One region of the Dyadobacter pollutisoli genome, then DNA from elsewhere that is predicted to be linked to it. Evidence: riboswitches for the same ligand, from Rfam matches in the RefSeq annotation. Region 1 holds a riboswitch; the other holds the start of a gene.

Region 1 (8,062 bases):
ATACGATTATGTACCTGCACGCCTTTTCTAACGCCTTCCGGTTTTCCCCAAATAGTGACTGGCGAGGCGTAATTGCAGCCTGCAAAATGTTTCATGTCACTTTCTTCACCTGTAAGTTTTACATTGTCGGGAAAATAAGTTGCATAGCTCATTAGCACCAGTTTATCCTTTCTGGAACGAGCGGTTGTGATAATTTTCTGGATGCTTTTTGGTAGGTTCCGGCGGTCTTAATGTCGGCGCCAAAACCTGCAAGCGCGGGGCCGACCTTGTCCTGGCTGATGTAAACTTTGTGAATAATCTTATCGCTCACCGTATCTATCTACCTCATATCACTATTTTAACTGGTTTGTGCTCTTCGTCGAGCGCTACAAAAGTAAATATGCCGGTTACGGCCTTTTCTCTACCTTCCTCGTACATCTTTTCCACAAAGATATCGACACGCACCTTCATGCTCGTGTTCCCCACGGTCTCTACCCTGCCTACCAACTCTATAATCGTCCCAGCAGGAATGGGACGCGTAAAATCAATGCGGTCGGAAGATACGGTTACGCAACGGAGCCGCGAAAAACGCGTAGCGGTAATAAATGCAATCTCATCCATCATCGACAACGCAGTTCCGCCGAAAAGTGTATCGTAGTGATTGGTGTTGTTTGGAAAAACGGTTTTGAAAACACGTGTTTCCGAGGCGAGTATCTTTTCTTCTAATGTCAAAACGTTGATTTATAAAAATGATATTTTATCTGTATTGTCAAAAATGGTTCTTAATAGCGAGGCTTACTAACTTGTCATCTCTACATAGCCTGGCTTCACACGGCTGACCTGAAACCTTTTCTTGAGGCGGATAAACGGTTTTTCAACAAAATACCAGGAGAGGGCCGCAACTCCAACAAGCAAGAAGAGGCTCAGGATTATGTTCGACTGCTCGGTCAATCTAACTTCAACATGAAATAAACGGCGAAAAAGCTTAATCATGAGCGGAACAATCAGATATGGTATCAACATATGGTACATGTATATGCCATAACTGATTTTACCGACATACCTTATGAAACGATTTTCAATAAACCTGCCAAAATAGGATTTAAATCCAGTCCCGTAGCTAGCTTTGGCCACAAGGTACAAACAAAAAATTGATGCCCCGGTTCTAAAAAAAAGCGCTTCAAAGAGCGATCTCTGATCAGCGGTACATAAAATGAAGAATACCAGGGCCCCATAGACTGCCCACCAACGAATATTTCTTACAAATTTCTCAGCAGCCTTGTCTTCCGCAAGTATAATTGCCCAGAGAGCTCCCATGCCAAAAGAATCCAGACAAGTGGGCACTAACACCCCGGCGTTATTCTCCAAAAAGAATAGCACACCGCGGGTTAGTAAAGCCAGAAATATCACACCAATAACAACCGTCTTCAAGAACCTATTTGGTACTTTCCAAATGATCAGAGGCCAAAAAATGTAAAATTGCTCTTCTACCGCCAATGTCCAGTAAATGGATAGCACGTCCGCCCAATTACTGAATTTATCGATGAGAAAGTTAGATCCGTAGAACAAATAGTATGCGGGATGTGTATATAATTGAGTTTCAATAGGATCAATGAATGTGTTATACTGCAAAAACCAAATACAAATTAGCACGAGATAATAAATTGGGAAAATCCTTAAAATTCTCCTTGTCATAAATGCTCTGTACAGAGAAAATATGCCTTCCTCCTCAATATCGACTTTATTCTCCAGTAAAATCCTCGTGATTAAAAAGCCACTCAGGACAAAAAACAATGTGACACCTAACGGGCCGTTTGCAATCATGTTAACACCCTGCCGGTCAGGTAGCCAATGAAACACTATAACCAAACCCACAGCGATCGCACGCAAACCATCCAGCTGGGGAAAATATACGTCTCGGAATTGAGCATTATTTGACATACAACAATTATCATTAGTCCACAAAAGTTCGGACTAATAATAATTGTGTTACCGTACAGTATCCCTAAGCGATTAGCATCCGGTAACTATGAGTTATCAAAGCGATTTAAAGGACGTCGATTACTAAAAACGCTGAGAGAAACTCAATGTCAATCGACTCTCTTTCTGCCAAGATGTAGTACCATTCCAGGTTATCACTGATAGTTATTTATTGTCACTAATGGTCATTGGTTGTCATTCATTGTCACTATTAGTCATTGATAGTGATGACCATAAATGACAATCCCCTGACCATTATGCCTACCTAGCCCTCAACAGTAACCGATTCGCGCAGCAAGCTAGCCGCGGAAATCATGTTTCGCAAAGCTGCTTCTGTCTCGGGCCACTTTCTGGTCTTTAATCCGCAGTCCGGATTTACCCATAAGTTTCTCGCTGGAATCACCTTCAATGCCTTTTCAAGGAGGTAAATCATTTCGTCGACCGTTGGTATTCGTGGTGAATGAATGTCGTAGACGCCCGGCCCGATTTCGTTCGGATAGTTGAACTCTGCAAATGCATTCAGCAGCTCCATTTGCGACCGGGAGGTTTCTATCGTAATCACGTCAGCATCCATTGCCGCGATGGAATCGATGATGTCATTAAACTCTGCATAGCACATATGCGTATGGATCTGGGTCTGATCGGCCACCCCGGCTGCGCTGAGGCGGAAAGCATCCACCGCCCAGGTCAGATACGTTTTCCAGGCGTGTTTTCTTAATGGTAACCCCTCGCGAATGGCTGGTTCGTCGATTTGTATTATTTTGATACCAGCCTTTTCCAGATCAACCACCTCGTCGCGGATCGCAAGCCCGATCTGAAAAGCGGTGTCCTTTCTCGGCTGATCGTCGCGGACAAACGACCATTGCAGAATAGTGACCGGTCCGGTCAACATTCCTTTAACCAGTTTTTCAGAATTAGCCTGTGCAAATGAAGACCATTTCACAGTCATAGGAGCAGGCCGCTCCACGTCACCATAAATAATGGGTGGCTTCACACAACGACTGCCATAGCTTTGTACCCACCCATTTTGCGTAAAAACAAAACCCGACAAGCTTTCGCCAAAATACTCCACCATATCATTCCGCTCAAACTCGCCATGCACCAGCACATCTATACCCAATTCTTCCTGCCAACGGAGCGAGCTGATAATTTCTTCCTTAATGCGGTTTTCGTAGACTTCCAATGTCAGCGTCCCTTTTTTCAGGTTGGCCCTCAGCTGCCTGACTTCATCCGTTTGCGGAAAAGAACCAATGGTAGTCGAAGGAAAGAGAGGCAGTTTCAATTTTTCCAGTTGAATGGCTTGTCGCACAGAGAACTGATTTAAACGCTCGAAATCCTCCTCTTTAATGGCCGCAGCACGCTTTTTAACCACTGGCTTATGGATCAGCAGAGAGTTTTTCCGGCTTCCAACAGCTTTCTGGTTTGCTATAAAATCCTCATCCGACGCCCAGTCTGTGCCAGCCAGCTTTGCAATGGTGGTCACTTCCTTCAATTTCTGTTTGGCAAAAGCCATCCAGTTTTTAACGTCTGGCGTCAGTACCTCTTCATTTTTTTCAAGATCCAGATCATACGGACTGTGCAGCAAGGAAGATGATGGTGCAACAAATACCCGATTTTCACCCAAAACTTTAACTGCTTCTGAGACAAAATCCAGCGACTTTTGATAGTCATTTTTCCAAATATTCCGCCCGTCGACGACGCCTAATGAAAGTATTTTAGACGAAGAAACGAATGCCGCATCTTCTAAAAGAGACTTGAAACTCTCAGCCCCTCTTGTCAAATCAATGTGCAGCGCGTCAATAGGTAAGCCGGTTGCGATCGGCAAGTTTTCTTCCAAGGCATCGAAAAACGTGGCTACCAGCACTTTCAGCTTCGGTAATGCTTCCCTGATCTGTGAGTATGCGCTTTGAAACGCTAGTTTTTCCTTTTCCGTAAGGTCCAGTACAAGGCCTGGCTCGTCCAGCTGTACCCATTCTGCTCCGCGGGCTGAAAGCTCTTTTAATACTGAAATATATATAGGTAGCAGATTATCCAGCAGATCAATTCTATCAAACCCTCCCTCTTTTTCTTTTCCCAAAAGAAGGTAGGTAACAGGCCCCACGAACACTGGCTTGGTCACAATGCCTTGGTGCAAGGCATCTTCAAATTCCAGCAAAACTTTATCCGAATACCGGCGAAATTTCTGGTTTTTGACAAATTCTGGAACGAGGTAGTGGTAGTTGGTGTCAAACCATTTGGTCATTTCCATTGCCTTAATGTCCAGCCCGTCGCGTTGAATTCCTCTGGCCATTGCAAAGTACAGGTCCAGCTCACGGTTGGATTTTCCGTCGATCAACTGATGATATCGCTCTGGAATGGCGCCAACCATTAACGAAGTGTCGAGAACGTGGTCATACAGCGAGAAATCGTTTGAAGGGATCAGATCAATGCCTGCCTCTTTTTGAGTTTGCCAGTTCTCACGGCGGATCTGCTGCGCTACTTTTTGAAGTGCCTCCCGGCTGATTTTGCCGGCCCAGAACTGCTCACTGGCTTTTTTGAGTTCGCGGTGGCTTCCCACACGCGGATAACCCAGGTTGTGTGATAACATTGCATTTGTGTTTAAAGAGTTAATAAAAACCCTGTGAAAACACCCTCCCATCCTGATGTAAATTGACTGGATACTGATCAGTACTTCATACCATAGCAGGATTTACATACATTGACAGATACCGAAAGGAACCAGACAATGCTGCTCACGCTGAAACAATATGTGGTAAATCAATGCGTGGCTACTCCCCTTTCGTGAGAGAATAGTCATTGAGAGTAATGGCAAGTCTCCTGGCTTGCATCATTCTGACCGCCCTTCTCGCTGTACCTGTGGTTTACAACAATGGGACACCAGGGTCAAAATTTGTCCATTTTAATGATTGGACTGATACTTACAGTAGCACGACTGCCCGTGATTTGCACACGGTTCCTTTTTGTTTTGCTAGTTTTGGATGAGGGGTCCAAAGCAAAAACCATTACCCCGATTGACGGGCGTTCACAAAGAACGTTTCAAATTTAAAGTGAAAATTTATCGGCTTTTCAACATGTAACCGATTTAAGTGAAGCCGTAAGAAATTAATAATGCTCTGCGATAAATTATCTTTTTTACCCAAAAATGTGCAGTTCAAAAAGTGATTTTTTCAACCCGATTTCTACCATTATCTTCACTTTTGAATCAATGAAGCAGCTTCTTCGTCGAGTATCAATTCTGCATTGAGATGATTCTGTAATGCGGTGGCAGGAAAGTCAGCGGTTACCGGGAACGCCAGCGCACGCTTGATCACTTCTGCCTTCGAGCTGCCTGAGGCCAGCAGAATAGCGGTTTTGGATTCAAGAATGTGTTTGATACCGACCGTTATTCCTCTGGTCAGGATGGTGGGTTTTTCAAAATATTTTTGCCCAACTTCCTTGGTCACGGTTTCCAGTTCTGAAATGTGGGCGTAAGTGTCCCACGGGGTTCCTGGCTCATTGAGGGCAAGGTGTCCATTCATTCCAACTCCCAAAACAATGAGGTCCAAACCGCCCAGACTCGCCACCACCTTGTTGACACGGTCGCATTCGGCCTGCGGATCAATAGCTTTCCCATCGAAAAAAACGATCTGATTGTCCCTTAATCCAATGGGTTTCAAAAAATCCTTGTCGAGCAGGTCCCGGCAGCTTCCGTTGTCATCGGCTCCCATTCCGATCCATTCGTCCAAGCCAATAAAAATACATTTGGAAAAATCGGCCATTCCCTTCTGATTCGCGGCCGCCAGTGTGTGGAACATGCCAAGCGGTGTACTTCCCGAAGGCAGGCAAATGACGGCATTGGGTTTATTGGCCAGTAAGGTCAGTACGCGATCTGCCGCAGCCAGGCTCATCGATTGGTAGTCCGGGTAAATACTGATTTTGGGAGTCATGTTTTGAAGTAATCTTAAACTGTAAAGGCGACAATCTAAACATTCTTTCCAGGTGGGTAAACATTTCTCTTTAAAAAACACCAAAAACTGCAAGCCCAACCCTAACTTTACCACCAAAATAAGCATTGTTCATTTACATTATCCTTATACCTTAAAATGGAATATCGTGTAGAAAAAGACACCATGGGCGAAGTGCAGGTACCTGCCCATGTATACTGGGGCGCTCAAACGCAACGCTCTATCCAGAACTTCCCTATTGCTCAGGATATTAATAAAATGCCAAAGGAAATTATCAAAGCCTTTGCATACTTAAAAAAAGCCGCTGCCATTACCAACTTTGAAGCGGGTATTTTACCAGAAGAAAAAAGCATCCTGATCGGTCAGGTTTGTGACGAGATCCTTACTGAGCAGCTCGATGATCAGTTTCCGCTGGTAGTGTGGCAAACGGGCTCCGGAACACAGTCTAATATGAACTGTAATGAGGTAATCGCCTACCGCGGACACGTTTTGCAAGGCGGTGACCTGGCAGACAAGACCAAATTTCTTCATCCCAATGATGACGTAAACAAGTCGCAGTCGTCCAATGATACTTACCCGACTGCTATGCACATTGCGGCATATAAAATCCTGGTGGATGTAACCATTCCGGGTATCATTAAACTGCGTGATACATTGAAAGCTAAATCTGAGGCTTTCAGAAATGTTGTTAAAATCGGCCGTACGCACTTCATGGATGCGACCCCATTGACATTGGGCCAGGAGTTTTCGGGATATGCCTCCCAGCTCGACCACGGTTTGCGTGCTATTTACAACACACTTGCTCACCTTTCTGAACTTGCTTTGGGGGGAACTGCCGTTGGAACAGGTATTAACACGCCAGAAGGTTATTCAGAAAATGTGGCACAACATATCGCTGCATTGACAGGTCTTCCTTTCATTACTGCTGAAAATAAATTTGAAGCATTGGCTGCACACGACGCCATTGTAGAAGCGCACGGCGCATTGAAAACAGTGGCTGTAAGTCTAATGAAAATCGGTAACGACATCCGTATGCTTTCCTCAGGCCCACGCTCGGGAATCGGTGAAATACACATTCCCGACAATGAGCCCGGAAGCTCTATTATGCCCGGCAAAGTGAACCCCACCCAATGCGAAGCCATGACAATGGTAGCTGCACAGGTTATGGGTAATGATGTGGCGATCGGTATCGGCGGATCAAATGGTCATTTTGAACTAAATGTTTTCAAGCCTTTGATGGCCTATAATTTCCTGCATTCTGCTCGCCTGATCGGTGATGTTTGCGTTTCTTTCAATGACAATTGCGCTGTCGGTATTGAGCCGCTGCATGAAAACATCAAAAAGCATGTGAACAATTCATTGATGCTGGTAACTGCTTTGAACACCAAAATCGGTTATTACAAAGCTGCCGAAATCGCTCAGACTGCTCACAAAAACGGATCAACATTAAAAGAGACTGCAGTAGCCCTCGGCTACCTGACTCCTGATGAATTTGATGCATGGGTCAAACCGGAAGAAATGGTGGGCGATAATAAATAGCCTGTCAAATCATCATTTTTATAGCTATTTTCAGTGCTCCGTTTGTTAACGGGGCACTTTTGATTTTAACCGGTTTGGAAAATGAACATTAAAACTGAGCTGCTTGCCGATCCGAGACATTCCAAATTGATCGCAATGCGGATCGCTGCCTACGCCTGTACTTCGGATGCTGCCTTTAAAGAATTGATACATTGTTTTCTTTCCGATGATTTCCGGCTTGCCCAGCGTGCTGCGTACAGTGTGAGCATTGCTTCGAAACAAAAACCACAAAGCATTCGACCTTATATAGGAGTACTGGTGAGCCAGCTGAAACGCGCCGACATTCACGACGCCGTGATCCGAAACAGTGCCCGGATACTGGAAGAGATCGCAATTCCCGAAGAATTTCATGGCGAGTTAATGGACGCGTGCTTTGCGTTGGTCCAAAACCGGCAGACCGCCATTGCGATCAGGGCTTTTTCATTGACTATCCTTTATAATCTCAGCAAAATTTATCCGGAAATTAAAAACGAATTACGCGTGATCATCGAAGAAGCAATGGACTTCGAAACACCGGCTTTCCGCTCACGTGGAAAGAAAATATTAAAACATATTTAATGCAGCGGGCCGCGTCAAACGTA
Region 2 (8,062 bases), 3.8 Mb from region 1:
CGCAGCGAGCCGCGATGTTACGTTGCGTAAAGATGTCTGTCTGGAAGCCATGCGGCTTACTTATTTGCTTCTTGAAAACAAAAAGACAAACCAGCCAGCCGTGAATGCGCTGCTGTCTTTAATGTGTTTTCAATCGTCGCGATTCGAGGCCAGGACGGATGCTGACGGAGAAACGGTGCTGTACCAGGATCAGAATGAAGCCTTATGGGACGAGGAACTGATCAAAACGGGCGAGTACTTTCTCAACCAGGCTTCGGTAGGCAGCAAACTTTCCAAATACCACCTGGAAGCCGGTATTGCATATTGGCATACCATTAAAACGGATACTCCTGAAAAGTGGCAGCACATTCTGCAATTTTACAACGAACTGCTGCTCATCGAGTATTCACCTATTGCTGCGCTGAACCGGACTTATGCGCTTTCAAAGGCCAGAGGCAAGCAGATCGCGATCACGGAGGCAGAGAAGCTTGATCTTTCCGACAACCATCTTTACCATTCGCTGCTCGGAGAATTGTACACCGACGTGGATAATATCAAAGCGGAATCTCATTTTCGTACGTCATTATCTCTCGCAAAGTCCAGGGCTGATCAGCAGATCATTTCTAAAAAAATCGCGAGACTAGCCGTGGTGTAAGCTGGCACGCAGCACTTTCAAGCCAGATACGCCCTGTAAATCTTCCACTTCCAGTTTTTCGACCATGTTACCCAACAGTCCTCGTTTCTGAAGGGTTTGAATGTAACCCAGATATTCGTCTTCAATGGCTGAACTGGAATACACGATGGCGACTTTGCCAGGCTGCGTAATGCGTTCGTCAGTACCGCGCACGAAAGCCTTGTCGATTCGTTTCTTAACAATTTCATACCGTGCATTATAGCTCCCGTGGACATCGAAACGCTTTTCGTCCAGGCGGAAATGAATGTCGATCGTGGCATGATATACGAGGATCAAAGTAGTGACTTCGAGCGGGTAGGGAAGTGTCATTTTCAACTTCTGGTGTGCAATTTCCATCTCGCATAAGGTCGCAAGCTGCCATAACCTCAGTTCGGAAAGATGGGTTAGACTGAAAGTTTTTCCGGGAGAAATGGACGGTCCAATGTACAGATTATGCTCAATACCGTCGGTTTTAAACCTTTCGTAGTAATGCGGAAAATTGGTCTGCGCCTGTTCCTGTCTGTGATCGATGATCCGCGCCATTTTATCATTAATCACCGAAATGGTGGTTTCGTACCTCCTTCGCGAAGCATGAAAATCGCCGGTTTCCTTGCTGGTCTCTTTCAAATACAAGTCAATGTAGGCGGCGCATTCCGGATCTTTTACTTCATTGAAACGCAAATGAATGCTGTTTTCGACGTAGCTGTTAATGTATTGCTCCGTACTGGCCTTCAAGGAAATGGCAAGGTCCGTCAGGTAGCTGCTCAGTTTGCGTCTTTCAGTCTGGAACATCCCGGTGTGTCGCGTTCTTTCTTCGATTGTTTCCAGAAGGGACAATAGTGCCGTAATCTGTTTGGTCAGGTCACTTTGGACGCTTGCATTCCGGGCTTCCGACGAGCCTTTAATGTCGATCTGGCCGTACAAGGGATGTACTTCCGGAAATATGACTTCCCTCAACTCGTAAGCTTCCCCAAGCTGCCGGTAATGTATCAGTTTTTGAGCCTCCGCATTAAATTTCCAGTAAACGCTGCTGTGGATCGATGTGAATTTTTCCTGAATGACGGCCTGTACCTGGTTTTCCAATTCCGCTGCCAGTCTTTCAATCGTATCGGTAAGGAATGGCATTACGACGGCTAACTTATTGGCATTGATGCTGTTCAGTTCTTTCGGCCTGACTGATACTACTTCCAGTATGCCGTATAAATAGTTGTTTTTGACAATTGGAGCAAGGATAAAACTGTGTATTCCCTGCGATAAAAACTTAGCTGCCAGCGGGCTTTCGGAATTTTTGGCATAAAATTCCGTAGTGTCCGAGATGCTGAAATAGACCTTTTTTACAATTAAATTTTCATATGATTGCTCGCATAGTATCTGCCTCACATCCACTTTGACTGTGTCGTGCAGCATGAAGCTGGGCAGTTGCTGTCCGAATGTATCAGGGCTGAACTTTCCCTCTTCCTGGTTAAAGACGGTAAAGCCGATCGCAAGATCAGGGATCTGGTAAATGGATTGAAAAACGGAATAAATGCTTTCTCTGAAATCCACGGTATTGATGCCCAGCAGCTTTTCTTTGAGTAGTGAAACTGCGCTTTCTACCGTGGCATCGTACAATGACATAATTGCAAATCCTCTCACGATCCAGCTTCCGGGCGGAAATTTTGCCTTCCACAAAGCAAGGTCTTCATAGTTATTTCTGAGTAGCTCAATGTCTTCACTGGTCAGCTCCACGGATTTTTCAGTAGGGACGATGTCAACAAAATCTCCGTTGTAGAGGATCCGGTAATGTTTAACAACTCCGTTTGCGGTTGGAATGTCGTAGAAAAGCGGTGTGCTAAAATCCAGGGGCACATGATAATATCGCATCAGGACCAGGCAGCAGGTGCTGACGTAAAACTGATGGTCGCCAAAGTCCCTGATATTAATGTCAAAATCAATTCCCGCTGCGTTGAGTATGTTTTTAAAACGCTCGGTGTGATTAAATATGAGCCCCGAATAGGGCAAACTAATGGCTTTGATCTCGTTCAAAGTAAGTGCTTTCGGGAAAAAATCAGCGAACAACCGGTGGATTAAATCCAGGTTATCAGTGACCTGGCGGGGATCGGTAATGCCGTGTTTGAGCTGCGGGATTTTTGCTGTTTCGAGCAACAAAGCCTTCTCATATTCCGCAAGAGGATTGTCGGGATCCATAGCAGATCTTTCCAGATTTTCGATCACCCGACCAAAGCAAAGCTGAACCTGTAGAGGCGAATCTGAAAAGTTAAGAAAATCCATGATGGCGATTTTAAATCCCTGCAAAGATCACAAAAGGTGTCATTATAATGGCTTTTGGGGAGGAAAAATAATTGTGGGAGGTATGTATGGGAGTCTGCCGGTTCCTTGCTCATTTGCCTTTTCTTCTTAATTTCGGCTTCATGAATAAAGTATACACACTAACATCAGCTTTAACTTGCAATTCCTCCGGTCAGAAATACGATGCGATCGCGGCTCGTGCAACTGAGAAAGAACTAAAACAATCTGCAGACCTGTTTGATTTTGACTTTCTCGGCCTTTGTAAAGATTACATAGTTTACAAATTGTTCATCGATTATAAACCTGACGTCATTCAGGGCTTGGTGGGATTTCGTCCGACACCAGGAATTTTGGAATGCGCTAATATGGAGACAAGCCATTTTAACAAACGCGGCAAACCATTGTACAATGGAGCGGGAAAGGCGCTCGTCGCTTTATGCTGTAAGATATCACTCGATCATAGCATGGATGGATACATTTATTTTGATGCGAAAAATAAGCTCATTCCTTACTACGAACGAATGGGAGCCAAGTCAATGTTTGGAATAAGGATGGCAATCGAATCTGCTAGTGCCGAGAAATTAGTTGAATGCTACTTTAAAAATGCTTAATTTTAGTATATGGACACATTAATCAAAAAGACAAACGCGGACAACAATCATGACTTGGAAGACGAGTCTTATGATGGGCCAATGATGGTTTGGACTGGTGTACGTTCTGCCGAGGATGTTAAATTAATGAGTGACTGGGCTTCCAAGAGGAAGAAGGAACTCTCTAAAAAGGAAAGTCCTTCCAATAATAGCTAGAAGAAGCCTGTTCGGTTTTTCTTTTTTATTAAAACCTCACTTCATACCTCACAGCAATCGCCCGCCCCGGCAAATTATATCCTCTTTTTTCGTAATAATTTTCATCGGTCACATTGTTTATTTTCAGCGAAATCGAATGCTGATTACTTATTTTGAATGCCGCAGTTAAGTCAAATACCATATAGTTGGGGTATTCAATTTCAGGGTTGATAGGGTCGGTATAATCAATGTCGGTGCGGTTGCCGACGGTCCGGCCGGATAGTCGTACGCGCAGCCACTTTACATTGTCGTACTCAATGCCGTAGTTAAGGGTATTCCGTGCCACGTTTTGGATCCGGCGGGTCGTTTCCGATGCATCAGTCCCCACAATCACCTCCTTCGCTTTGAGTAAGGAAGTGCCATTCCAGAAGAATTTCAATGAATAACTACCATCACTAGCAGCTCCGAAATCGTAAGCTAATGCGGTTTCAATGCCGGAAATGTTCGCCTCGGCGGCATTGACAAACGTCGCGCGGGACACGATCACATCTTTATTAGGCAGAGGTTCATTAACTGTTCTGATAATCTTTGCGATGCGGTTGTGGACCTGTGTTGAGAAGTAGGTAACCCCCGCGGAAAAACCGGTTTTAGGGTTGTTAAATTCCAATCCCAAGTCCCAGCTCAGGCTGCTTTCGTTCTTCAAATCAGGATTGCCAGCCGTGACTGCAATACGTCCCTTGGCGTCGCGGATTTCGTTGTAACCCGCCACGCTATACGCATCAGTGGTCACAAATGCCCTGCCCACAGTCGCTTTCATCCGTAGGAAAGTTGTCAACGCATAGGTTATACCCAAACTAGGACTGGTAAATGGATTAGTCTTTTTCCCCGCTTTGTAAGTAGGTAGCAAAGCTGTTTCGCGCACATCAAAAGTAACGTTATCAAGCCGTACACCTGGCTGAACCGTTAGTTTTCCGAAATTCAGCAAAGCCTGGCCGTAGAAAGCAGAAGAAATAATCGCGTACTTGGGTTGGGTAGGCGCTCGCTCGGTGGTGTCGTTGGTCCATCGCCTGCTCATGGTGCTGGCATTGAGATAATCATAACCCAAGATCAACGAGTGCGCACCGATTTTCCAGACATCTTTTAACTGCACGCCGCTCCATGTATTGTGCCCACGCGCGGAGCGAAATGGTACAACCGGTTTTCCAGAGACATTGAGCGTATAATTAGCCGTATTTTCTTCCGAGGCAAAAACCTTGAAAGTCGGAGTATGATTGCCGATTTCGCCACTGAGAGAAACTTCCAGAGCAGCGCGGTCAATGTCTTTTTTACTGGCCTCGGTACTACCCGAAGCTATTTCACCAGGTGATTCAACATCTTTGGCCTGAAATTTCTCACCACGAATGTCCATACGCCAATGTTCGCTGAACCGATACCCAAGCCGTAAAGCACCGGAGTAATAATGAAGCTGAGTAAATGGTCTTTTCACGCCGTCATCAACGGTTTCGTCTACTTTTTCAATCGGTTGCGCGGTATAGTTCTTTTGGGCCGTGGTCGATCCGGTCAGGTCCCGCAGCCAGTTGTCTTTCCCGATCTTATAATCTTTTGACCTGTCAAAATAAGCAAATGAAAGGTCGTAGTCGAGGCGCTTGGTGAGGTTACCACCTGTATTCAGTCCGGCTTGCAATGTTTGAAAGCTGCCATATTCCAAAAAACCATTTCCCCGCGTATCACCTTTTGACTTTCTCGTGATGACATTGATCACGCCGCCCATCGCCTGCGATCCGTAGAGGGAAGAAGCCGGGCCCTTCAAAACTTCAATGCGTTCAACACCATTCAGATTGATCTGCGACAAATTCGTAGCACCGGCAGGACGGCCATCAACAAGCAGTAACGTTCTTTGATTAAGCCCCGAAAATTGTGGACGGAATCCCCTGATGCCGATTCCGGAAGACAGGTTAGGATACTGGATCACATCCACAGCCGCCAGTTTTCGTACAATATCCGTAAGGTCAGCAGCAGGTGTCATCTGAATATCCTCTCTGGTGATCAAGTCGAGCTTTTGAGCGATCGTTGCCTTCCTGGTTTCCGTACGTGCCGCCGTAATGACTACGGGGTCCAACACATTGCCGGTTGTGGTATCCGTCGTGATTTGTTGTGAATGAGCAATGAATGTTGCTGATGAGAATGCGAAAAGTAGAATGACATTGCGGCTTGAAAGCCAGCGAAAACGTGTTTTGGTAACGTAATGGAGCATTTGTAAGTCCTCGTAAATTTTAAAATAAACTTACGGGAGAATGCAGGGGAAGGCAATGACCACGATGCAGCCTGCCAGATTCCTCTTGCCTTTCTTCCCGAAAGCAAAACCGGAGATTTTCAACTGGCAGGTCTTCTGACTTGTTCAATTTTGGCGCCTTCCCGGGTTAAATCCCAGTGACATGGATGCCAAAACTTTTAAAATGAACTTACAGCAGCGGGTACTGTCCCGGATTCTCACCGGATTCCCTTTTAATCGCCCCAAATGGAGCAAACCAACGAAAGCGCAAAGCTAGTTTATTTTGTGAGAGAGGGAAAGCAAATTCTTTTGGTGAACAAAAATCAGGACTCCATTAGTGGATAATTTATCAGTATTTTTGAGTCAAATGTCAACATCTTCATTATCCATCGAAATTGCCAATACGATCGCGAAAGGACTATCTGTTTTCGGAAATGTCAATGCACTTAATCGCTGGCTGCAAAAGGGAAACAAGGCACTTAATAATCAAAAACCATTTGATCTGATGAATACGCCAACCGAACTTAAACTGATCAATCAGATCCTCGGGCGAATTGAAGAAGGGGTTTATTCTTAACTTGTGGCAAGAGCAGGTTTCTCACGGTGATGGACTAATCGTTCACGTCGATGATCCGAAACTACCTCCTGATCTGTTCGTATTGACCATTGAAATATTGACGTACGGGCTGTATAAGTTCTCTGAGGGTACTCCTAAGGAATTAAATTGGAGAGAGAGGAGTTCGAGAAGGTAATGCTTGCCTATCTACAGGTGAAGTTTAATTAATCATTAGATAGGCAGGGTTCAACATTTTAGCCCTACACCGTTCAAATATAATTTAAATTTTCTTAGTGCTTCTTGGCAAATTATATAGTCTGCTTTTTTTAAAGCTTGAAATGTATCAAAATCTGTAATACCCTCATATCTAGCAGTTTGGGAGGTTCTGTATAGGAGATGATATAACTCCCAGGCTCCCTTAGATAGCCTTAATACATTATCTCGATTCGGATTTGCATTCTTATTTATATCGAAATGGGTTTCTCCAATATCTCTACTAAGTTGTGATGATCTAGCTTTTAGAAGGTGTAATGCCACATAAAAAAGTACCGTTACCTTCCAATCAAAAAATTGTTCAGAAAATTCTTTCTCAATATTAGCACAAAAATTCTCATTGTGTGTGGCCTGCTCTAAATGTTCCGTCATTCTTTATCGCTTAGATCTAATTTTTCTTTATAGGAAATACGATCCGCTAATTGATCGGGAACAAATTGGAAATGAACCGGAAACTTTAAAGTAGGCTCTATCTGATCGTAAATTTCATAGAAATTTAGGATCGCAATTCTAGATTCGAGAGAGTCTTCGTTTAGAATAATTGAATAGTTAAGATCTTCTCGTTGAGTTTTGTCCAGATAAGCAGAGCTTATCAGCTCGCGATTACTCCTCAAGAAATGCTTGACAAACACATTTAGTAAATCCTTAAGTTGAGAGTCTAGATTATTGGACATCTTAACTAAGCCACCAAACGGATCATCCAGTCTTTGTTCGATGTACTTAACCAAGTCGGTTTTTTCGCCGATTTTGTGAAGCTCGTAGCTTCTATCAGCCTCATCCTTCATCTCTTCAAGTTGAGTTTGAAGGAGATATAAAATAGATGTTAATTTTTTGTCAGTTGTTTCTGCTTTTGATGCAGGTATGGGTTCGTTTTTCATATTTCAGACGCGGTAGTAAGTTGGGGATATTATGGAGAGGGTAATGGGAATACGTCTGGTATTAACTGATGTTATTTTTAAGACAAATCCAAGTTTAAGTGATAAAATATTTTATTTTTAAACAATTTATACCTGTAAAACTAACGCTATCGCAAAGATAAATTTGTAGGATGATTGAAGTTTATTTTTCATTTCCCTGAGAAAATGACCCAACGCGTTTTTTCAAAACCACAGGAGACCGAATTTTCAGACAACCCGCCCACATTGGAATCAAGGCAAGAAGTGCTGTCATGCCTCAGGAATATAATTTCATTCTAAATCCGTTGTTTCCCAGATACTACGATCTGGTTCAGGTAA

What was found. Region 1 has a riboswitch for cobalamin ahead of metE (5-methyltetrahydropteroyltriglutamate--homocysteine S-methyltransferase). Riboswitches for the same ligand answer to the same signal wherever they lie in the genome.
Region 2: it holds a riboswitch for cobalamin, as region 1 does, so the genes downstream of both, ON006_RS15145 (TonB-dependent receptor plug domain-containing protein) here and metE (5-methyltetrahydropteroyltriglutamate--homocysteine S-methyltransferase) in region 1, are expected to answer to the same signal.

What each region holds. Positions count from the first base shown of each region.
Region 1 is NZ_CP112998.1:7,524,146-7,532,207, reverse strand. Features, by position in the region: gene ON006_RS31380 (hypothetical protein) at 1-152, opposite strand, end outside; gene ON006_RS31375 (acyl-CoA thioesterase) at 325-711, opposite strand; gene ON006_RS31370 (acyltransferase family protein) at 778-1,920, opposite strand; gene metE (5-methyltetrahydropteroyltriglutamate--homocysteine S-methyltransferase) at 2,225-4,546, opposite strand; cobalamin riboswitch at 4,750-4,978, opposite strand; gene ON006_RS31360 (6-phosphogluconolactonase) at 5,151-5,885, opposite strand; gene fumC (class II fumarate hydratase) at 6,042-7,442, shown strand; gene ON006_RS31350 (HEAT-like fold family protein) at 7,524-8,039, shown strand.
Region 2 is NZ_CP112998.1:3,709,245-3,717,306, reverse strand. Features, by position in the region: gene ON006_RS15165 (RNA polymerase sigma factor) at 1-634, shown strand, start outside; gene ON006_RS15160 (hypothetical protein) at 620-2,923, opposite strand; gene ON006_RS15155 (hypothetical protein) at 3,064-3,552, shown strand; gene ON006_RS15150 (hypothetical protein) at 3,562-3,747, shown strand; gene ON006_RS15145 (TonB-dependent receptor plug domain-containing protein) at 3,776-5,980, opposite strand; cobalamin riboswitch at 6,089-6,274, opposite strand; gene ON006_RS15140 (MbcA/ParS/Xre antitoxin family protein) at 6,366-6,575, shown strand; gene ON006_RS15135 (hypothetical protein) at 6,801-7,199, opposite strand; gene ON006_RS15130 (hypothetical protein) at 7,196-7,705, opposite strand.